Linked DNA regions of Paraburkholderia fungorum. The protein of the gene in region 2 interacts with the protein of the main gene of each other region in a pairwise test. Links are inferred from orthologs where the notes say so. Each region holds a gene or a part of one and is shown on either strand. Other genes may lie near its edges.

Evidence for each region.
Region 1: the proteins of hflK (region 2) and ftsH interact in binary tests that used the Escherichia coli proteins (3 or more experiments, as listed by UniProt). The link is inferred for Paraburkholderia fungorum from one-to-one orthologs.

Annotation. Positions count from the first base shown.
Region 1 is NZ_FNKP01000001.1:2,810,620-2,827,153, forward strand. The notes cover bases 8,162-11,030. They hold ftsH (ATP-dependent zinc metalloprotease FtsH), read right to left. Parts: upstream 10,607-11,030; coding sequence 8,717-10,606; downstream 8,162-8,716. Other genes in these bases: folP (dihydropteroate synthase), read right to left, coding at 8,162-8,634; BLS41_RS12380 (RlmE family RNA methyltransferase), read right to left, coding at 10,796-11,030. Also shown: phosphate regulon sensor histidine kinase PhoR, read right to left, coding at 1-226; phosphate regulon transcriptional regulator PhoB, read right to left, coding at 373-1,074; phosphate signaling complex protein PhoU, read right to left, coding at 1,101-1,805; phosphate ABC transporter ATP-binding protein PstB, read right to left, coding at 1,834-2,682; phosphate ABC transporter permease PstA, read right to left, coding at 2,700-3,596; phosphate ABC transporter permease PstC, read right to left, coding at 3,593-4,594; phosphate ABC transporter substrate-binding protein PstS, read right to left, coding at 4,804-5,835; glmM (phosphoglucosamine mutase), read right to left, coding at 6,349-7,707; more of folP, read right to left, coding at 7,735-8,161; more of BLS41_RS12380, read right to left, coding at 11,031-11,458; BLS41_RS12385 (YhbY family RNA-binding protein), read left to right, coding at 11,671-12,198; BLS41_RS12390 (DUF4149 domain-containing protein), read right to left, coding at 12,340-12,855; transcription elongation factor GreA, read right to left, coding at 12,876-13,352; carB (carbamoyl-phosphate synthase large subunit), read right to left, coding at 13,505-16,534. UniProt on the Escherichia coli protein: Acts as a processive, ATP-dependent zinc metallopeptidase for both cytoplasmic and membrane proteins. Plays a role in the quality control of integral membrane proteins.
Region 2 is NZ_FNKP01000001.1:2,486,498-2,493,055, reverse strand. The notes cover bases 2,084-4,957. They hold hflK (FtsH protease activity modulator HflK), read left to right. Parts: upstream 2,084-2,760; coding sequence 2,761-4,155; downstream 4,156-4,957. Other genes in these bases: hflC (protease modulator HflC), read left to right, coding at 4,168-4,957; hflX (GTPase HflX), read left to right, coding at 2,084-2,711. Also shown: ribosome biogenesis GTPase Der, read left to right, coding at 1-1,086; RNA chaperone Hfq, read left to right, coding at 1,230-1,466; more of hflX, read left to right, coding at 1,497-2,083; more of hflC, read left to right, coding at 4,958-5,070; BLS41_RS10905 (DUF2065 domain-containing protein), read left to right, coding at 5,114-5,305; BLS41_RS10900 (ATP phosphoribosyltransferase regulatory subunit), read left to right, coding at 5,496-6,558.

The DNA.
Region 1 (16,534 bases), 330 kb from region 2 along the record:
AGATTTCGCCCCAGATGCCTGGCGCGCTCGGCACTTCGCCGTACACCGGCGCATCGAGCAGGCGCCACAGCCGCTGCTTGTGAAACGTGCTGAAAATGCTCTGTGCAAGCAGCATGACGATCGCGAGGACGAGTGCTGCCTTGACGTTCACGACTGCGCCGACCACCGCGCAAAGAACAGCCAGCAGCACGATCGACACGAGGGAGCGCGCCCAGATGATGTTCATGGTCTAGCGATCGAAGAGAAAAGCACACGCGCCGAAATGGAATTTGCCGCGCCTCGGTATTGCGAATACGACGGTGCGAACGTAACTGGCGTACCTGCCGCGAGCGGCGCAAGTGGTCTGAAAACCAGTCGCGCCGCGAGCGCTTATCAGGCGCTCTTCGCCAGACGGTAGCCGCTGCCGCGCACCGTTTCGATCATAGCATCGCATCCGGCCGGCTTCAGAGCCGCGCGCAGACGCTTGATGTGCACGTCCACCGTGCGCTCTTCGACGAACACGTGGTCGCCCCACACCTGATCGAGCAGTTGCGTACGGCTATGCACGCGCTCCGGGTGCGTCATGAAAAAGTGCAGCAGACGGAATTCCGTCGGACCCAGATCGAGCTTGATCTCGCTGCCTTCGGCATGCGCGGCGACGCGGTGCGTAGCCGGATCGAGCTTGAGACCGTTGATCGCGACGAGGTCTTCGGTCAACTGCGGCGCGCGGCGGCGCAACACCGCCTTGATACGCGCCATCAGTTCTTTCGGCGAGAACGGCTTCGTGACGTAGTCGTCCGCACCGATTTCGAGGCCCAGCACCTTGTCCTGTTCATCGCCACGCGCGGTCAGCATGATGATCGGAATGTGCTTGGTGCGCTCGTTGTTGCGCAGATCGCGAGCGAACGCAATGCCCGATTTACCCGGCAACATCCAGTCGAGCAGGACGAGGTCGGGCAGCACGTCGCTGATCAGGTTCTGCGCCTGCTCCGCGTTGTACGCGCGAATCGGGCAGTGTCCGGCGTGTTGAAGATTGACCGAAATCAATTCGGAAATGGCGGGCTCATCTTCAATGACGAGAATGCTGCTGGGCATCGGCACCTCTGTTCCTTGTCTCTTGATTAACTGAGTGCTTCGCGTTCGAGCGCGTCGCGCGACTTGTGCCGCACGTCGGTGCCCTTCACGATGTAAATGATGAATTCCGCGATGTTCTTCGCGTGGTCGCCGATCCGCTCGATCGCCTTCGCGATGAACAGAAAATCGAGGCCCACCGAAATCGAACGCGGATCTTCGGTCATGTACGAAATCAGTTTGCGCACGAACGCGCGGAATTCTTCGTCGATCGCTTTATCGTCGCGCACGATCTGCGCGGCGGCGACTGTATCGAGACGCGCGAACGCGTCGAGCGCGCGGCGCAGGATCGACACCGCCATTTCGCCCGACAGCTTGATCTCGGCGATATTGATGGTGCGCGACGCGCCGTCTTCCATCAGACGCTTGGTGCGCTTGGCGATTTTTTCCGCTTCGTCGCCGGCGCGTTCGAGGTTCGTGATGGTCTTCGAAATCGCGATCAGCAGACGCAGGTCACGCGCGGCCGGCTGACGGCGCGCGATGATGTTGCTGCACTCTTCGTCAATATCAACTTCCATCTTGTTCAGACGGTCTTCGGCCGCGATCACCTGCTCGGCGATATCGAGGTCGAATTCGTTGAGCGCCTGCATCGCGTTGACGATTTGCGATTCGACGAGGCCGCCCATTTCGAGCACCTTCGAGGACACCAGATTCAGGTCGGCATCGAACTGGCTGGACAAGTGTTTATCGGACATGTCGTACTCCCTTATTCTGCGCTGTGGCTTAGCCGAAGCGGCCAGTGATGTAGTCCTCGGTTTCCTTGCGGACCGGCTTGATGAAGATCTTTTCGGTGTCGCCGAATTCGATCAACTCGCCGAGGTACATGTAGGCAGTGTAGTCCGAACAGCGGGCCGCCTGTTGCATGTTGTGCGTGACGATCACCACCGTGTAATCGCTCTTCAATTCGGCGATCAGCTCTTCGATACGGCCCGTCGAAATCGGGTCGAGCGCGGAGCACGGCTCGTCGAGCAACAGAACTTCCGGACGGATCGCGATACCGCGCGCGATACACAGACGCTGCTGCTGACCGCCCGACAAACCGTAGCCGCTCTGGCCCAGTTTGTCCTTCACTTCGTTCCACAACGCGGCCTTGGTGAGCGCCCATTCGACGCGGTCATCCATTTCCGAGCGCGGCAGCGTTTCGAACATCTTCACGCCGAATGCGATGTTGTCGTAGATCGACATCGGGAACGGCGTCGGCTTCTGGAACACCATGCCGATCCGCGCGCGCAGCAGCGAGATATCGCGCTTGGAGGTCAGCAGGTTTTCGCCGTCCATCATGATCTCGCCTTCCGCGCGCTGCTCCGGATAGAGCGCATACATCTTGTTCAGCGTGCGCAGCAGTGTGGACTTGCCGCAACCCGACGGGCCGATGAACGCGGTCACCTTGCCTTCGGGAATGTGCAGGTTGATGTTCTTCAGCGCGTGGTACTTGCCGTAGAAGAAGTTCAGGTCGTTGATCTCGATCTTCGGACGCGACGGCGACGAAGCCTGGCCGCTCTGGACGGGATCGGAACCGGCGGGCGCGGCTTGACGCGCGATCGGATTGAGTTGAGTTTCTGCCATATTCATCGGATTACACTCCGCCCTTACTTATTCGAGAAGACCGTGCGCGCGAGGACATTCAGTCCGAGCACCGCGAGCGTGATCAGGAAGACGCCGGCCCATGCGAGCGATTGCCATTGCGCAAACGGGCTCATCGCAAACTTGTAGATCGTAACCGGCAGATTCGCAACCGGCTGATTCATGTCCATCGAGAAGAACTGGTTCGACAGCGCGGTGAACAACAGCGGCGCGGTTTCGCCGGCAATACGTGCAACGCCGAGCAGAACGCCCGTCACGATGCCGGAGACGGAGGCCTTCAACGTGATCGACAGCACCATTTTCCACTTCGGCGTGCCGAGTGCGAAAGCGGCTTCACGCAGTGCGTTCGGCACCAGCTTCAGCATGTTTTCGGTCGTGCGGATCACGATGGGGATCTGTAGCAACGCGAGTGCGAACACACCCGCCCAGCCGCTGAAGTGACCCATTTTCGCGACCACCAGAGCGTAGACGAACAGACCGATCACGATCGACGGCGCCGACAGCAGAATGTCGTTGATGAAGCGCGTGATCTGGGCGAGCCAGCCCTTCTGACCGTATTCGGCGAGGTAGACGCCCGCCAGAATACCGATCGGCGTGCCGATGAAGGTCGCGAGTCCCACCAGCATCAGGCTGCCGACAATCGCGTTGGCAAGACCGCCGCCGTCGGTATTCGGCGGGGGCGTGGACTGCGTGAACAACTCGACGGACAACCCACCGATACCCAGACGCAGCGTCGTATAGAGAATCCACACGAGCCACACGAGACCGAACGCCATTGCCGCGAGCGACATGGTCAATGCAATCGCGTTCTTGAAACGGCGGCGTCCTTGAAGACGCACACGCATGGCTTCGAGTTGGGCGGGATCGTGCGAACCCGGCATATTCAAAGTGGGCTGGCTCATTTCGCGCCCTCCCCTTTTTCGAGGCGAAGCAGCATGATTTTCGAAATCGCCAGCACGATGAAAGTAATCACGAACAGGATCAGGCCGAGTTCCATCAGCGCCGACGTATGCAGACCAGGGTCCGCTTCAGCGAACTCGTTGGCGAGCGCCGACGTGATGCTGTTGCCCGGCGAGAACAGCGAAATATTGTCGAGCAGATTGGTATTGCCGATCACGAACGTGACCGCCATCGTCTCGCCGAGCGCGCGGCCGAGACCCAGCATCACGCCGCCGATCACACCGGTCTTCGTGAAGGGCAACACGATTTTCCACATCACTTCCCACGTCGTGCAGCCGATGCCGTAAGCCGATTCCTTCAGCAGAACTGGCGTGACTTCGAACACGTCACGCATCACCGAAGCAATGTACGGAATGATCATGATCGCGAGAATCACACCGGCGCACAGAATGCCGATGCCGATCGGCGGCCCGGAAAACAGCGCGCCGACGAACGGAATCCCGCCGAGCACCACGCCGAGCGGCTTCTGGAAATACTGCGCGAAGATCGGCGCGAAGACGAGCAGACCCCACATACCGTAGACGATCGACGGAATCGCGGCGAGCAGCTCGATCGCGATGCCGAGCGGTCGGCGCAGCCAGGCGGGCGCGAGTTCGGTCAGGAAGAGCGCGATGCCGAAGCTGACGGGCACCGCGATGATGAGTGCAATAAGCGACGTGGCGATCGTGCCGTAAATCGGCACCAGTGCGCCGAATTGCTTGCTTGGTGGATCCCACTCGGCGGTCCACAGGAAGCGGAAGCCGAACTCCTTGATCGACGGCATGGACGCGACGACCAGCGAGACGATGATGCCGCCGAGCAGCAGTAGCGTGATGATGGCGGAAAGGCGTGTCAAACCGCCGAAGATCACGTCGCCGGCGCGGCTGGGCGCCTTCTGCTGCGACGTGCTGCCGGGCGGCGTGGACCTGCTTGCGCCAGACGCTAATTGGATATCGGACATGAGAGCCTGATGGACCTGTTTCCAGTTGCCGTATGACACGTGTCGTGCGGCCGGTGATGCTCGAGTTAAGCTGAATTCGATGCTGGATGAATGCCACACGTAATTGCAGGTAACCTCGCTGCAAGTTTGCCGTTGCGGTTAATGCCATTGGCCGTCCTCACAGGAGGACGGCCAATGTAGTGCGACTTGCTGTTGCTTACGTCAGAAGCTTAGTCGGCGATCGACTTGCCTGCTGCGTCTTTGACCTTCGCCTTCCATTGCGTGCGGATTTCAGCCGTGACCGAATCCGGCAGCGAGATGTAGTCCAGATCGTTTGCAGCTTGCGTGCCGTTCTTGAACGCCCAGTCGAAGAACTTCAGCGTTTCCGTGCCTTGCGCCGGCTTGTCCTGCGCCGTGTGCAGCAGCACGAACGTTGCGCCGACGACCGGCCATGCGTCCTTGCCCGGCTCGTTCGTCAGGATCTGGTAGAACGACTTCGACCAGTCAGCACCGGCAGCCGCTGCCTTGAACGTTTCCGTCTTCGGCTCGACCACTGCGCCCGACGAATTCTTCAGCGCTGCGTACGTCATGTGGTTCTGCTTCGCGTACGCCCATTCCACGTAGCCGATTGCGCCCGGCAGACGTTGCACGAAGGCTGCGACGCCGTCGTTGCCCTTGCCGCCCGTACCCGTCGGCCAGTTGACCGTTGCGCCTTCACCGACCTTCGCCTTCCAGTCAGCGTTGACCTTCGACAGGTAGTTCGTCCAGATGAAGCTGGTGCCCGAACCGTCGGCGCGGCGAACCACGGCGATGTCGGTATCCGGCAGCTTGATCTTCGGGTTCAACGCGACGATTGCCGGGTCGTTCCACTTCTTGATCTTGCCCAGGTAGATGTCGCCGAGCACTTCACCCGACAACACCAGTTCGCCCGGCTTCACGCCCGGCACGTTGATTGCCGGAACCACGCCGCCGACCACCGTCGGGAACTGGAACAGGCCTTCCTTCGCGAGTTCTTCGTCTTTCAGCGGAGCGTCCGAACCGGCGAAATCCACGGTCTTCGCGACGATCTGCTTCACGCCACCCGACGAACCGATACCTTGATAGTTAACCTTGCCGCCGCCCGACTTCTGATAGGCGTCAGCCCACTTCGTGTAGATCGGTGCTGCGAAGGTGCTGCCCGCGCCAGTGATGTCTGCGGCTTGCGCTGCGATAGCGAAAAGCGCGCCAGCGACGCCAGCGAACACGGTTTGCATCAATTTCATGAGACCTCCAAGGGTGTGAGCGGGTGTGAGCGAGTAACTCGAACACCGCGAAGCTTAGGGTCTATTTATGACAGTAACGTGACTTATCGTGAATCGGATGTGACAGTAGGATTACGGCGCGAAAGGTCGTTGGGATGGTGAATTGCGGGTTTCACGGCGCTTTGGGCGCTATTTGTATGTTGATTGGGTTGTATGGCGGGGTGAGAACGTTTGCGGGGGAAATCAGAAGCGGATAAGCACGGGGGATGGTGCCGCGGTGATTGGCTAGATTGTGGCGGATTGCCGCAGGGGATGGCGGGGGCGAAATCTGAAGGCCGTTAGTTGCGATGAGGACGCGTGAGCGCAGCGGCTGTCAGTTGCGCGAGGAATGCGCAGGTTTGCGGTCCGTTAGTTGCGGGAGTTGTAGAGCGCGGATTCTAGGAGAACTGCTAGTTGGGACTGCCGCTGCGATGGCAGCGTCAACGACAGCGGCAACGGCACGCCAATAGCGCCGCGCCGCTGCCTGAATACCGCTTAAGCCGTAGCCTGCCTCACCGCATCCGCGATCGTTTCCGAATGCAGAACCGCGTCGTCGGCACTTTCCGCTTCGACCATCACGCGCAGAACCGGCTCTGTACCGGATGCACGAATCAGCACGCGCCCGCGCCCTTTCAACGCGTCTTCGGCCGTGCCGATCGCGCGACGGATCGAGTCGCTGCCCTTCCAGTCTGCGTCAGGTTTCATGCGCACGTTGATCAGCTTCTGCGGGAATAGCGTGACGCCCTCCAGCAATTCGGCGAGCTGCTTGCCGCTGCGCTGCATCGCCGCCAGCACCAGCAACGCGGAGACGATACCGTCGCCGGTCGAGTGACGATCCAGCGACAGAATGTGTCCCGAACCCTCCGCGCCGAGCTGCCAGCCGTGCTCGCGCAACTGTTCGAGCACGTAACGATCGCCGACCGCCGCGCGCACGAACTTCACGCCGGCTTCCTGCAACGCGACCTCAACGGCCATATTGGTCATCAACGTACCGACTGCGCCCGACACTTTGCCTTCGGTCGCGATCCGGTCCTTGACCAGCACGTACAGCAGTTCGTCGCCGTTATACAGGCGCCCCGCCGCATCCACCACCTGCAGACGGTCGGCGTCGCCATCGAGCGCGATACCGAGGTCCGCGTGATTCGCACGCACCGCGCGCACCAGCGCATCGGGTGCGGTCGCGCCGACACCGTCGTTGATGTTGAAGCCGTTCGGCGACACGCCGATTGGAATCACCTCGGCGCCGAGTTCGTGGAACACGTGCGGCGCGACGTCATAAGCGGCACCGTGCGCACAGTCGACCACCAGCTTCATGCCACGCAGATCGTACGCAGCCGGGAACGTGCTCTTGCAGAACTCGATATAGCGACCGGCAGCGTCGTCTAGCCGCCGAGCCTTGCCGAGCTGTTCGGAGGCGGCGCAGGCGAGCGGCTGATCGAGTTGCTCTTCGATCATCGACTCCACTTCGTCCGGCAACTTGTTGCCGTCGGCGGAGAAAAATTTGATGCCGTTGTCGTAATACGGATTGTGCGACGCGCTAATGACGACGCCCGCAGCAAGCCGCAATGCGCGCGTCAGGTAGGCAATGCCCGGGGTCGGCATGGGACCGGCGAGCATCACGTCGACGCCCGCTGCCGAAAATCCCGACTCGAGCGCCGCTTCGAGCATGTAGCCCGACACACGCGTGTCTTTACCGATCAGCACCGTTGGCCGCGTGCCGGATTTGGCCCAACGATCCGCGCCCGCAAGCACCTTGCCCGCCGCGTAACCGAGCCGCAGCACGAATTCCGGGGTAATCGGTCCTTCGCCAACCTTGCCTCGAATCCCGTCCGTTCCGAAATAACGACGTGCCATTTTTATCTATCTCCCGTGGCGTTGGGTTCAATCGTGCGCGCGGGCGTGTTTCGCCGCATCGCGCATAGCTGCCCATACTTTCAATGAATCTACAGTTTGTAAGACGTCATGGACACGCAGAATTGCCGCGCCCCGTTCGGCTGCGCACACAGCCGCTGCGATGCTGCCCGCGACGCGCTCCGGCGCCGGGCGCCCGACCACCGCGCCGATCATCGATTTGCGCGACATGCCCGCAAGAATCGGATACGGCGGTTCGGCGCGTGGAGCCGTGTCCGGCAGATGCGCGAGCAGCGTATAGTTATGCTCGATCACCGCCTTGCCGAAACCAAACCCCGGATCAACGCTAATGCGTTCGCGCGCGACACCAGCCTGCTGCAACGTAGCCACGCGCTCCTCGAGAAAATGGCGAACTTCGCTCACCACATCTTCATAGGCAGGCTCGCCGAGTTGCATGGTCTGCGGCTCACCGAGCATATGCATCACGCATAGACCGCAATTGCTGTCGCGCACAGCGTCAACTGCGCCGGGCATGCGAAAGCCCCAAATATCGTTGATCAGATCAGCGCCCGCAGTCAGCGCGTGGCGCATCACTTCCGGCTTATAAGTATCGATCGACAGCGGCACGTTCGCGCCGCGTAGTTGCTCGACAAGCGGAATCACGCGTTCGAGTTCCTCGTCGAGTGGCACGGGGGGCGCCCCCGGCCGAGTCGATTCGCCGCCGATATCGATGATATCCACGCCGTCGAGCATCATCCGCTCCGCCTGGCGCAGCGCATCGTCGCGCATCGCGTACTTGCCACCATCGGAAAAAGAATCGGGCGTGACGTTCAGAATGCCCATCACCAAAGGGCGTTCAAAGGTCAGCTTGAAGCGGCCGCATTGCAGCGGCGCGGGGACGGGAAGAAAACTGCAATCGACTTTCGACACGTAGCGAACTTCACGCAAAACAAATAAATGCAAAACGGGCCGGCGTGGAACACACCGGCCCGCACTTTCTACTATTTGACGATCAGGCGGGTGCGGTTGCGCTACCCGGCTTGACCTCAGTGCCCGGACTTCCGCCCGACGAGGCGTCGCTTGCCGACGGCGGCGAGCTCTTCGGCGAGCGCGGCGGACGGCCAGCCATGATGTCGTTGATCTGATCGGCGTCGATCGTCTCCCACTCCATCAGTGCGGCTGTCATCGCTTCGACTTTGTCGCGGTTTTCATCCAGCAGGCGCTTTGCGAGCGTGTACTGCTCGTCCAGCACGCGGCGAATTTCAGCATCGACCTTTTGCTGAGTCGCTTCCGAAATCGTACGCGTGAAGCCACGGCCAAAAGGCGTTGCGTCGTTCTCGTCGTCGACGTAGACCATCGGCCCCAATGCATCGGTCATACCGAAACGGGCTACCATTGCACGCGCTGTTTGGGTTGCCTTGTTGAAGTCGTCCGATGCACCCGTGCTGATCAGGTTCAGGAACAACTCTTCGGCAACGCGGCCGCCGAACAGAATCGCGAGACGATCGAGCAAGTAGTCCTTCGAATACGTTTCGTTGTCATGCTCCGGCAACTGCCACGTTACGCCCAACGCACGGCCACGCGGAATAATCGTGACCTTGTGCACCGGATCGGCCTTCGGCAACAGCTTGGCAATCACCGCATGACCCGACTCGTGATAGGCCGTTGCACGCTTCGACTCTTCGCGGATCACGGCCGACTTGCGCTCCGGACCCATGAAGATCTTGTCCTTCGCGTCTTCAAAGTCGTTCATCTCGACAATGCGCTTGCCTCGGCGAGCCGCAAACAATGCCGCTTCGTTCACGAGATTCGCGAGATCAGCGCCCGAGAAGCCCGGCGTGCCGCGCGCGATCACCGCTGCATCGACGTCGTTCGAAATCGGCACCTTGCGCAGGTGAACCTTCATGATGTGCTCGCGACCGCGAATATCCGGCAGACCGACATACACCTGACGGTCGAAACGGCCCGGACGCAGCAGAGCCTTGTCGAGTACGTCCGAACGGTTCGTTGCAGCGATCACGATCACGCCCGAGTTCGCTTCGAAGCCGTCCATCTCGACGAGCATCTGGTTCAACGTCTGTTCGCGTTCGTCGTTACCGCCGCCCATGCCGGCCCCACGATGACGGCCGACCGCGTCGATTTCGTCGATGAACACGATACACGGTGCGTGCTTCTTCGCCTGTTCGAACATGTCGCGCACACGAGCCGCGCCGACACCGACGAACATTTCAACGAAGTCCGAACCCGAGATGCTGAAGAAAGGCACTTTCGCTTCACCGGCGATTGCGCGCGCCAGCAGCGTCTTACCCGTTCCCGGCGGCCCAACCAGCAGCACGCCACGCGGAATTCGACCGCCCAACTTCTGAAATTTCTGCGGATCGCGCAGGAAGTCGACGAGTTCGGAGACTTCTTCTTTCGCTTCGTCGCAACCGGCAACGTCGGTGAAATTGATTGCGTTGTTGTTCTCGTCAATCAGACGAGCACGGGATTTGCCGAACGAGAATGCCCCGCCTTTGCCGCCCCCCTGCATCTGTCGCATCATGTAGAACCAGAAACCGATGATCAGGATCGTCGGCCCGAGGTAGTACAGCGCCGAGACCAGCGCATTGGGTTCGTCATCAGCCTTGCCGCTCACCTGAACGCCATACTTCATCAGATCGCCGACCATCCAGATGTCGCCGGGCGACACGATCTGGTACTTCTGGCCGTCTGCTGGAGTGACCGTGAGGTTCCGCCCCTGGACGATGACGTTCTTGACTTTGCCGGCCTTAGCGTCATCCATGAACTGCGAATAGGAAACACCTTCCTGGACACGGGGCTTGTCGAACTGCTTGAACACCGTAAACAGCACCAGTGCGATAACCAGCCACACTGCTGCCTTCGAAAACATATTGTTGTTCAAAGCACCACTCCTTCACTTAGACGGGCGCCTACATTTGCCTTGCGGCACCACGAAAGCATTCTAATCCAGTCCGCAGACCCCTGCCATAAGGTTTCGCTACCACAGAAATAGCGTAGCGGGCCGCTGCAGCGCCAATTTCCGGCGCCCCCAGCACCTTATCGACAGATGCGGAACCGTTCTGGAGCGCCCTTATGCAGGACGCTTAAGATGCTTACCCAAAATAAATGTTTCTGACGATTTATCCCGCGACGCTTTCGGCTTGCGGGCCGCCACCACCTTGAACTGACGCTTGAACTTTTCGACAATCTGGCTGTAACCGCTGCCGTGAAAGCATTTGACTAAAAGGGCACCATCGGATTTCAGGTGATTTTGCGAAAATTCCAACGCGAGGTCGCACAAATGCTCGATTCGCGCGGCATCCGCCACCGCCACTCCCGACAGGTTGGGCGCCATATCCGAAATTACAAGGTCAACCTGGCGTTCTCCGACCAATTCTTCCAGTTGACCCACTACGGCGTCTTCGCGGAAGTCGCCTTGAATGAAGTGAACGTCAGCTACTGGCTCCATGGGGAGAATGTCCAGCGCGATGATCGTGCCGTCGATGCCGCCTTCGCGCTCTGCGTCGCGTTGAGCACCCTTGGCGAGTTTGTTGCGCACATACTGACTCCAGCTGCCAGGCACCGAGCCCAGGTCGACAATGACCTGCCCTGGCCGGATCAGCTTGTCCTGTTCGTCGATTTCCTTGAGCTTGTATGCTGCGCGGGCGCGATAGCCCTCCCGCTGCGCCATTTTCACGTAGGGATCGTTGATGTGGTCATGCAGCCACGCGGTGTTGAACTTGTTTTTTGCCATTAAAGATGAACTCTTGCTGCGTGGTGACGCGCTTTAGGGGATAATACGCGGTTAATTCGCGCGGCCAGTGCCAAACTGATGCCTAAACCGGCAATAAGTAACGGTGAGCCGCGATTCTGTTGTTCTGACGCGCCGCCCTGTTGAATCGGCCCATTCGAGCAAATCGATCGGGAACGCAGGTGCCGCCATTTTAGTCGAGTCTCCCACTTTCCATGCCAGCCCTCAAAGTCTCTTCCGACCAACGCGCCGAGTTGCGCTCCCAGGCACATGCGCTCAAACCGGTCGTGCTCGTCGGCGCCGAAGGCTTGACCGACGCTGTGCTCTCCGAAATCAAGGTACACCTTGGTGCTCATCAGCTGATCAAGATTCGTGTGTTCGGCGATGAACGCGAAGAGCGCATCGCTATCTACGAAGAAATCTGCGACAAGTTGAACGCCGCGCCGATCCAGCACATCGGCAAGTTGCTGGTGATCTGGAAGCCGGAATCGACCCAGCCCGCGGTGAAGGCCAAACGCGGCGCCTTGCCGAGCGCCCGCGAAGCTGCGGAAGAAGCCAAGCCGGGTAAAGGTCGCGCACCGCGCGTCGTTAAGGTCGTGAAGCCCAGCGAAATTCCGATGCGCAAGCCGAAGGCTAAAGCGGTTGTCGTGCGCGGCAATGAACGTGTGACGCAAGGCGGCAACATCAAGCGAGCCAAGAAGCGTCAAACCAGCGCAAAGCGCTCGCATCAATCGTCGAAGTAAGCGAATGGTGAGAGGTGCGGGCCAGATCCGCACCTTTGACCCAAGGTAGGCTGAAGCAGACGACCCATTGCGCACGGCGATCTGCCCGAAGCAACCGATCAGCGGGCTCCAGCAACACGCCCGCTGCGGCAACTCAGTCCGTCAGCCTGTCACTTTTCCTGCAGTACCGCTGCCATGAGCACCCTGCTCCACGGCCAGCACGCCGCCACCCGCAGGCAGCTTCCACACCAGAGCCAGACCCAGCACGCTTTCGATCAGATAAAACAGACTCGATACGCCATGCAGGATGCCAAAGCGCGTTGCATAGACCGAATGCCCTACGTCGCTGCCAGCCTCGAGTGCGGCCACGCGCATCGCATTCATAAACGGCTGCAACGCGAAATAGCCCACCAACACGCATAACAGCATGCCGGCAATCATCCAGCGAACACGGCGATAGGCTTGATCGCCACGGCGCACCAGAACATTCGCGAGAACGAGCAGCAAAATGCCGCACACGATGCCAACCAGCCCCTGGATCCGGAATAGCTGTGCTGCCACGGCGCCCGCCGAAATCCGGTCGAGCGACGTGAACAGTACCGGCGCGACGGCATAGCCGATAGTCAGCAGACTGCCGACCCACAGCACCGTCAAAAGACGAAAAAGTCGATGTGGCATCTGGGACACCGCAGCCGCCATCAGACGTAGCTAACCGCGATAATTTCGTACTCGCGCACGCCGCCCGGTGCCTGCACCGAAGCCACGTCGCCTTCCGACTTGCCGATCAACGCACGCGCGATCGGCGAGCTGATCGAGATCAGACCATGGTCGATATCTGCTTCGTCGTCACCGACGATCTGGTACTTGACCGATGCACCCGACTCCAGATCTTCCAGTTCCAGCGTCGCGCCGAACACCACGCGGCCGTCCGCGTCGACCTTGGACGGGTCGATCACCTGTGCACCAGCCAGCTTCGATTCGATCTCGGCAATCCGGCCTTCGATAAAGCCCTGCTTTTCCTTCGCCGCGTCGTATTCCGCGTTTTCCGACAGATCGCCCTGCGCACGCGCTTCAGAGATCGAATTGATCACCGAGGGACGCTCAACCGATTTCAGGCGCTGCAATTCATCGCGCAACATTTCCGCGCCGCGCTTCGTCAATGGAACAGTGCTCATAAACAACTCTATGCAAAAAACAGCCGTAAAAAAAATCACCGCGGTTAAGTGCATTCCGCGGGAACCAGCGCCCCGGGGCAAAACCCGGGCCACAGCACCTACGGAACGCCGCTTAACCGCGGCACTTACTTCTTGGACAAAAAGTCGAAGCCTTAGTTTAGGCGAGCGTGCAGCCCTTGTAAATCATAGACTTCGAGGTCCTTCAAATAGCGCAAACCTTCAACTGCAGCACGCGCGCCGGACATCGTCGTGTAGTACGTGACCTTGTTCGCCTGCGCGCTCATGCGGATTGAACGCGAGTCGGCGATCGCTGCGCGGGTTTCGTCGACGGTCGTGAAGACCAGCGCAATCTCGCCGTTCTTGATCATATCGACGATGTGCGGACGGCCGTCCTTCACCTTGTTGACGACCTTGACCGGCACGCCGGCCGCTTCGATCGCGGCAGCCGTGCCCTTGGTCGCGACGATCGGGTAGCCGAGTTCGTGCAGCATGCGCGCGACTTCGACGGCCTTCGGCTTGTCGGCGTCCATCACCGTCAGCAGCACCGTGCCCGATTCCGGCAGACGCGAGCCCGCGGCGAGTTGCGACTTGAACAGCGCTTCGCCGAAAGTCTGGCCCACGCCCATCACTTCGCCGGTCGAGCGCATTTCGGGTCCGAGCACCGGGTCGACTGCCGGGAACTTGACGAACGGGAACACGGCTTCCTTGACGCTGAAGTACGGCGGCACGATTTCCTTCGTGATGCCCTGTTCTGCCAGCTTCTGGCCGACCATTGCGCGCGCCGCAATCTTCGCAAGCGGCAGGCTGGTCGCCTTCGACACGTACGGCACGGTACGCGAGGCACGCGGGTTCACTTCGAGCACGTAGATGATGTCTTCTTTCGAGCCATCAGCCTGCGGCACTTGCTGGATCGCGAACTGCACGTTCATCAGGCCGATCACATTCAGCGCCTTGGCCATCGCACCGGTCTGACGCTTCAGCTCAGCCACGGTTTCTTGCGACAGCGAATAAGGCGGCAGCGAGCAAGCCGAGTCGCCCGAGTGGACGCCTGCCTGTTCGATGTGCTCCATCACGCCGCCGATGAACACGGCTTCGCCATCCGAAATGCAATCCACGTCGCATTCGATCGCGTCGTTCAGGAAGCGGTCGAGCAGCACCGGCGAGTCGTTCGACACCTTGACGGCCTCGCGCATGTAGCGCTCGAGGTCGCGCGGCTCGTGGACGATTTCCATCGCGCGGCCGCCGAGCACGTACGACGGACGCACCACCAGCGGGTAGCCGATTTCGTCGGCGAGTTTGAGTGCTTCGTCTTCGGCGCGTGCAGTGCGGTTCGGCGGCTGACGCAAGCCCAGGTCCTGCAGCAGCTTCTGGAAACGCTCGCGGTCTTCGGCGGCGTCGATCATGTCCGGCGACGTGCCGACGATCGGCACTCCGTTCGCTTCGAGGTCGAGCGCGAGCTTCAGCGGCGTCTGGCCGCCGTATTGCACGATCACGCCGACCGGCTTTTCCTTGTCGACGATTTCGAGCACGTCTTCGAGCGTCAGCGATTCGAAGTACAGACGGTCGGACGTGTCGTAGTCGGTCGAAACGGTTTCAGGGTTGCAGTTGACCATGATCGTTTCGTAGCCGTCTTCGCGCATCGCGAGCGCGGCGTGCACGCAGCAGTAGTCGAACTCGATGCCCTGGCCGATCCGGTTCGGGCCGCCGCCCAGCACCATGATCTTCTTGTTGTTGGTCGGGTTCGCTTCGCACTCTTCCTCGTAGGTCGAGTACATGTACGCGGTTTTCGTCGCGAACTCGGCCGCGCACGTGTCGACGCGCTTGTACACCGGGCGCACGTTCAACTCGATACGGCGCTGACGCACTTCCGCCGGCTTCGCGCCGAGCAGCTTGGCCAGACGGCGATCCGAGAAGCCGCTCTGCTTCACGTACTTCAGTTCTTCCTTCGTGAGGCTGGCCAGCGTGCGGCCTGCCAGCGCCTTTTCCTTCAGGATGATCTGTTCGATCTGCGCGAGGAACCACGGGTCGATCGACGTTTCGTCGAAAATTTCCTGAGCCGTCATGCCGACACGGAACGCGTCGCCGACGTACCAGATACGATCCGGACCGGCTTCGCCGATCTCGCGGATGATCTCGTCGCGGTTATCGGTCTTTTCGTCCAGACCGTCGACGCCGACTTCCAGACCACGCAGCGCCTTCTGGAACGATTCCTGGAAGGTGCGGCCAATCGCCATCACTTCGCCGACCGACTTCATCTGCGTGGTCAGGCGCGAATCGGCTTCGCGGAATTTCTCGAACGCGAAACGCGGAATCTTGGTGACGACATAGTCGATCGTCGGTTCGAACGACGCCGGGGTCGCGCCGCCGGTGATTTCGTTCTTCAACTCGTCCAGCGTGTAGCCGACAGCCAGCTTGGCCGCGACCTTGGCGATCGGGAAGCCGGTTGCCTTCGACGCCAGCGCCGACGAACGCGACACGCGCGGGTTCATTTCGATCACCACCATCCGGCCATCTTTCGGATTGATCGAGAACTGCACGTTCGAGCCGCCAGTATCGACGCCGATCTCGCGCAGCACCGCGAGCGACGCGTTACGCAGGATCTGATATTCCTTGTCGGTCAGCGTTTGTGCGGGCGCCACGGTGATCGAGTCGCCGGTATGGATGCCCATCGGGTCCAGGTTTTCGATCGAGCAGACGATGATGCAGTTGTCCTTGGTGTCGCGGACCACTTCCATCTCGTACTCTTTCCAGCCGAGCAGCGATTCTTCGATCAGCAGTTCGCGCGTGGGCGACAGGTCCAGACCGCGCTTGCAGATCTCTTCGAATTCGTCGCGGTTATACGCAATGCCGCCGCCCGAACCGCCGAGCGTGAACGACGGACGAATCACGACCGGATAGCCGCCGCTGCCGGTTTGTGCAGCGATATCCGCCTGCACGGTCAGAGCTTCTTCCATCGAATGCGCGGTGCCCGACTTGGCCGAACCGAGGCCGATCTTGGTCATCGCGTCTTTGAACTTCTGGCGGTCTTCCGCCTTGTCGATTGCTTCCGGCGATGCGCCGATCAGCTCGACCTTGTACTTTTCCAGCACGCCGTGCGCGTGGAGATCGAGCGCGCAGTTCAGCGCGGTCTGGCCGCCCATCGTCGGCAGGATCGCGTCCGGGCGCTCCTTCGCGATGATGCG
Region 2 (6,558 bases):
ATCGTCGTGTTCATCGTCGACGGTCGCAATGGGCTCGCGCCGCAAGATAAGACCATCGCCGATTATCTGCGCAAGGTCGGCCGGCCGATTTTCCTGGTCGTCAACAAGGCGGAGGGCATGAAGTACTCGAATGTCGCCGCCGACTTCTACGAACTTGGTCTCGGCGACCCGCGCGCGATTTCGGCAGCGCACGGCGACGGCGTCACGGAAATGATCAACGAGGCGCTCGGTGTTGCCTACGCCGGTCAGCCGGAAGAGAGCGACGACGAGAAAGAAGCGCGTGGCGTGAAGATCGCGATCGTCGGTCGTCCGAACGTTGGTAAGTCGACGCTGATTAATGCGCTGGTCGGCGAAGAACGCGTGATCGCGTTCGACATGCCAGGCACTACGCGCGATTCGATCTACGTCGACTTCGAGCGTCAAGGCAAACCGTACACGTTGATCGACACGGCTGGTTTGCGCCGTCGCGGCAAGGTGTTCGAAGCGATCGAGAAATTTTCGGTGGTGAAAACGCTGCAGTCGATCTCCGACGCGAACGTCGTGATCCTGCTGCTCGACGCGCGCCAGGACATTTCGGAACAGGACGCGCACATTGCCGGTTTCGTCGTGGAACAAGGGCGCGCGCTGGTCGTTGGCGTGAACAAATGGGACGGTCTTGATTCGCATGTGCGCGACCGCACCAAAGCCGACCTCGAGCGCAAACTAAAATTTCTGGACTTTGCCAAATTCCATTTCATTTCCGCACAGGAAAAGAGCGGGATTGGGCCGCTGATGCGCTCGGTCGACGACGCGTACGCAGCGGCAATGGCCAAGCTGCCGACGCCGAAGCTGACGCGCGCATTGATCGACGCTGTTGAATTCCAGCAGCCGCGCCGACGTGGTCCGGTGCGCCCGAAACTGCGTTATGCCCACCAGGGTGGACAGAATCCGCCGGTCATCGTGATTCACGGCAACGCACTTGATGCAATCACCGAAACGTATAAACGCTACCTCGAAAACCGCTTCCGGGAAACTTTCAAGCTGGTTGGGACTCCATTGCGCATAGAGTTCAGATCATCGACGAACCCTTACGCGGATAAAGGCTGAAACCCGCGTGTGTGCTGGGTTTGGCCGCTTAGGCCATGCCCTCGCGCAAAAACGAAAATCGGCTATAGTGTAGCGGTTGATGGCGGATCTCTTTTTCCTTCGTCGTCAATTTAGTCAACCTGCAAAAAAATACGGAGTTTGCTATGAGCAACAAAGGGCAATTGTTACAAGACCCGTTTTTGAACGCACTGCGTAAAGAGCATGTGCCGGTGTCGATCTACCTGGTCAACGGCATCAAGCTTCAAGGGAACATCGAATCGTTCGACCAGTACGTCGTGTTGCTCCGGAATACGGTCACCCAGATGGTCTACAAGCACGCAATCTCGACAGTCGTGCCAGCCCGTCCGGTGAATTTCCACCCGGATTCTGAACAGTCCTAACCCCTGTCGCGGCCGGCGTAGCGTCGCCCGTTGGCGATTACTCCCGGCCGCCTTATCTTGATACCCTCCAATTTGATCAATGCAGCGCTTGTCGGCATCGACTTCGGTAAGATCGATTTCGAAGCCAGTCTCGAAGAACTCAGCCTGCTCGCGCAAAGCGCGGGTGCCAATCCGTTAGTTACCCTCACCGGACGCCGGTCCAGCCCCGACGCGAAGATGTTCGTCGGCAGCGGCAAGGCCGAAGAATTGCGTCTTGCGTGTGAGGCGAACGACATCGAACTCGTCATTTTCAATCACGCTCTGGCACCTGCGCAGCAGCGCAATCTGGAGCAGGCGCTTAATCGCCGTGTGATTGATCGCACCAGTCTCATCCTCGATATTTTTGCGCAACGCGCCCGCAGCCACGAAGGCAAGCTGCAGGTGGAGCTCGCGCAGTTGCAGTATCTGTCGACCCGGCTGATTCGTGCGTGGACTCACCTCGAGCGTCAGAAGGGCGGTATCGGTTTGCGCGGTCCTGGTGAAACGCAGCTCGAAACCGACCGCCGCCTGATCGGCGAGCGCATCAAGGCGCTCAAGACGCGGCTTGAGAAGCTGCGTCGTCAGCATGGCACGCAGCGTCGCGCGCGCAGCCGGAATCAGACGATGTCGGTGTCGCTGGTCGGCTATACGAACGCGGGCAAATCCACGCTGTTCAATGCACTCACTAAAGCTCAGGCGTATGCTGCCGACCAACTGTTCGCGACGCTCGACACAACGTCGCGCCGCGTGTATCTCGGCGACGAAGCGGGGCAGGTGGTGGTGTCCGATACGGTCGGGTTCATCCGCGAGTTGCCTCACCAGCTGGTCGCGGCATTCCGTGCCACGCTCGAAGAAACCATTCACGCCGATCTGCTGCTGCATGTGGTCGACGCATCGAGCGCAGTGCGCCTCGATCAGATCGATCAGGTGAACGAGGTGTTGCACGCTATCGGCGCGGACACGATCCGGCAGGTGCTGGTATTCAACAAGATCGACGCGGTGCCCGAGTTGGCGGCCCGTGGGGACGCGGTTGAGCGGGATGAGTATGGTAATATTTCGCGCGTCTTTTTGAGCGCGCGCACCGGGCAAGGGCTGGATACATTGCGCGCTGCCATCGCTGAAATCGCTACTGCCGAACCTCTTGGCGACGTGCTGATCGAGCCGTCGGAAGAAAACGGAACGGCAGCACCGCACGACGACCGCAAGGTCCCAGAACTCGGGCACTGACCCGTCCCAATTGCACTGACCCGCTGTCTACTCTGGTGAACGAACACAGGTGAACGATTACAACGAGCGGAGTATCTGGCTGCGCATGCGCGCCATGCTGTCACTGAACGATCCGCGCTGGGGCCGGGGCGATGGCAATGGAGACCGGCAACGGCCGAACGATCCCAAGCGCCCACCCAAAGACGGTGAAGGGCCGCCCGATCTCGACGAGATGTGGCGTGATTTCAATCGTCGCCTGAGCCGGATTTTTGGACGCAAGGGCGGTGGTGTCGGTGGCGGCAAACCCGATAACGGACGCGGCGCGCGCATCGGCGTGGGCATCGTGATCGGCGTGCTGATCGCTATCTATCTCGGCAGCGGCGTGTTCGTCGTGCAGGATGGTCAGGCGGCGGTCGTGATGCAGTTCGGCAAATATCGTTACACCGCGGGGCAGGGTGTGCACTGGCGTCTGCCGTATCCGTTCGAAGCGCATGAAGTCGTCAATATCGGGCAGATCCGCCAGGTGGAGATCGGCCGCAATAACGTCGTGCGTCTCGCGAACGTGAAAGACGCGTCGATGCTCACGCAGAATGCGGACATCGTCGACGTGCGTTTCGCGGTGCAATACCAGGTGCGCAAGCCGACCGATTATCTGTTCCGCAGCGTCGATCCCGATCAAAGCGTGATGCAGGCCGCTCAGGCGGCGGTGCGCAGCATCGTCGGCACGCGCAGCACCAGCGATGTTCTCGATCAGGATCGCGAAACAATTCGTCAGCAGCTGATGGAATCGATCCAGCAGACCCTCGACGCGAACCAGTCCGGTCTCGTTGTGACCGGGGTGACGATGCAAGGGGTGCAGGTGCCCGACCAGGTGCAGGCCGCCTTCGACGACGCCGCAAAAGTACGCCAGGAAAACGAACGCGCGAAGCACGACGCGCAGGCCTACGTCGCAGATTTGCTGCCGCATGCGCAAGCCGATGTGGCACGCCAGATCGCCGACGCGAAAACGTACAGCGACAAGACCGTGGCTCAGGCGCAGGGCGACGCTGAGCGCTTCAATCAGGTCTACGAGCAGTACTCGAAAGCGCCCGCTGTGGTCCGCACGCGCATGTACATGGAAACCATGCAGCACATCTATTCGACGGCGACCAAGGTGTTTGTGGACAACAAGAACGGCAATAACGTGATGTATCTGCCGCTCGACAAGCTGATCGAACAGAATCGTCAGCGGCTCGCGGAAGCAGGCGTGAGCCCGTCGGGCGCTTCGGCAGCTGCAGCTCCGCAAGCGGCGAGCGGTGCAGCGGCTCCGGCGGCTTCCGACAACGCGGCTGCCGCTGTACCGGGAGTCGTGGCTTCGGCACCGGCCGCCGTCAGCACGCCGGCCAGCCAGGCCGCGGCAAGCAGCGACTCGCTCCGTTCACGCGACGCCTTCCGCAATCGCATGCGTGAAGACGACGTTCAATAAGGAGCGCACAACATGAACAAGATCATTGCGCTCGTCGTGGCTATTGTCATCGTGCTGTTCGCCGCGTCGTCGACGGTGTTCGTCGTCGATCAGCGGCATATGGCCGTGCTGTCGTCGCGTGGCGACTCGCCGTCCACGTTGCTCGGGCCGGGGCTGCACGTCAAACTGCCGCCGCCGTTGCAAACCGTCACGCTGGTGGATAACCGCGTGCAGTCGCTCGACGCGCCAGACGAAGATCATTACGTCACGTCGGACAAAACCGAGTTACTGGTGAATCCGGTCGTCCGGTTCCGCGTCACCGATCCGCTGAAATTGCTCGCTGAAACAAAGGGTGATGTCCAGAGCCTGCCGGACCGGCTGGCTCTGCTGTCGCGCACCGCGCTTAGCGACGCGTTTGGCAAGGTCACGTTGTCCGACGCGCTTGCCAAACAGCAGGCTGTCGCGGACGAAGCGCGCGACTCGATGGACAAGGCGGCGGCGTCGCTGGGCGTGTCGGTGGTCGGTATGCAATTGACGCGCGTCGATTTCCCCGCAGCGATGACCGATTCGGTCTTCAAGCGGATGATTGCCGAGCGCAACCAGGTTGCCGCCGACGAACGCGCCAAGGGCGCGGCCGAGGCTGACCAGATCAAGGCCGATGCCATCGCGAAGCAGCAGGAGATTCTCGCCGACGGCTATCGTCAGGCGCAGGGCATTCGTGGCGACGGCGATGCGAAGGCTGCGGCCATTGCTGCAGACGCTTTCGGCAAAGACCCGCAGTTCTATCAGTTTTATCAAAGCATGCAGGCATACCGGAACACCTTCAAGCCGGGCGACATCGTTGTCGTCGACTCGAATAACGAGTTCTTCCGCTTCATGCGTAGCCCGACCGGCGGCGCTGCCCCGGACGCTCCCGCGGCACCGCGCAAACACTGATAACCGGAACCGCCGCGGCATTCGCATCGCGGCTTTTCATCGCATGGATATAGCCGGCTCGTTACTGCTCGCGATCGCATTGATGCTGATTATCGAAGGGATGTTTCCCTTCGTTTTTCCGGCGGCCTGGCGCGACACGTTCCGTAAAATTGCGGAACGTCCCGCGCATCAGATCCGCATTGGCGGGTTGATCGTGATGGCGCTCGGACTGATTCTGCTGTTTATCGTGACCTGACGGGTCCGGCTCGGGCCGTAGATGCCTCGCCTGTGGTGTCTGTGCTGCTGATGTCTGCCGACGCGAGCCGGCATGAGGTGCACGGGCGTCAGGGCGTCTGCGATAGCCGCCAGAATCGAGTCGCCGCCCGCCATTAAAACTCACTCACCGGCGCCCCAGCCGCCGTGTTCAACGTCGTAGGACTGTATCGATGTCGACCTGGTTACTCCCCGAAAATATCGCCGACGTGCTGCCGTCGGAAGCCCGCAAGATCGAAGAATTGCGGCGCCGTCTGCTGGACCGTTTCCGCTCGTATGGCTACGAGATGGTGATGCCGCCGCTGCTCGAATACCTCGAGTCGCTGCTGACCGGTGGCGGTCACGATCTGAATCTGCGCACCTTCAAGCTCGTCGACCAGATGTCCGGTCGTACGCTCGGTCTGCGCGCCGACATGACGCCGCAGGTCGCGCGTATCGATGCGCATTTGCTGAACCGTCAGGGCGTGACGCGTCTTTGCTATGCGGGCAATGTTGCGCACACGCGTCCGCGCGGTTTGCACGCCACGCGTGAGCAGATCCAGATCGGCGCGGAAATCTATGGTCATGCTGGCCTCGAAGCCGACCTGGAAATCCAGCAACTGATGCTCGACGCACTGCGTCTGGCGGGTCTTTCCAAGGTTCGTCTCGACCTCTGTCACGCGGGTGTGCTCGCTGCGTTGATCGAATCCGAACCGGCCGCCGCAGACCATGGTCAGTCGCTCTACGACGCGCTGGCGGGCAAAGATGTGCCGCGTCTCGCGGAACTCACCGAAGGACTCACGCCGGTCATCCGCGATGCGTTGCGCGCGCTGCCTTCGCTTTATGGCGACGCGTCGGTGCTCGAAGAAGCCCGCGCACGTTTGCCGAATACGCCGGCCATCGCCCGCGCACTCGACGATCTCGCGTTTCTCGCGAGCCAGGTCGACGGCGCCGAAGTGATGATCGACCTTGCCGACCTGCGCGGCTATGCTTACCACAGCGGCGTGATGTTTTCGGCCTATGTCGACGGCGTGCCGAATGCGGTGGCGCGCGGCGGCCGTTACGACCATGTCGGCCAGGCCTATGGCCGGGCTCGCGCGGCAACCGGCTTTTCGCTGGATCTGCGTGAAGTGGCGCGTATCTCGCCGGTCGAAGCGCGCAGCAGCGCGATTCTCGCGCCGTGGCAACACGACGACGCGTTGCGCGTCAGCGTGGCCGCATTGCGCGATGCCGGCGAAGTAGTGATCCAGGCGCTGC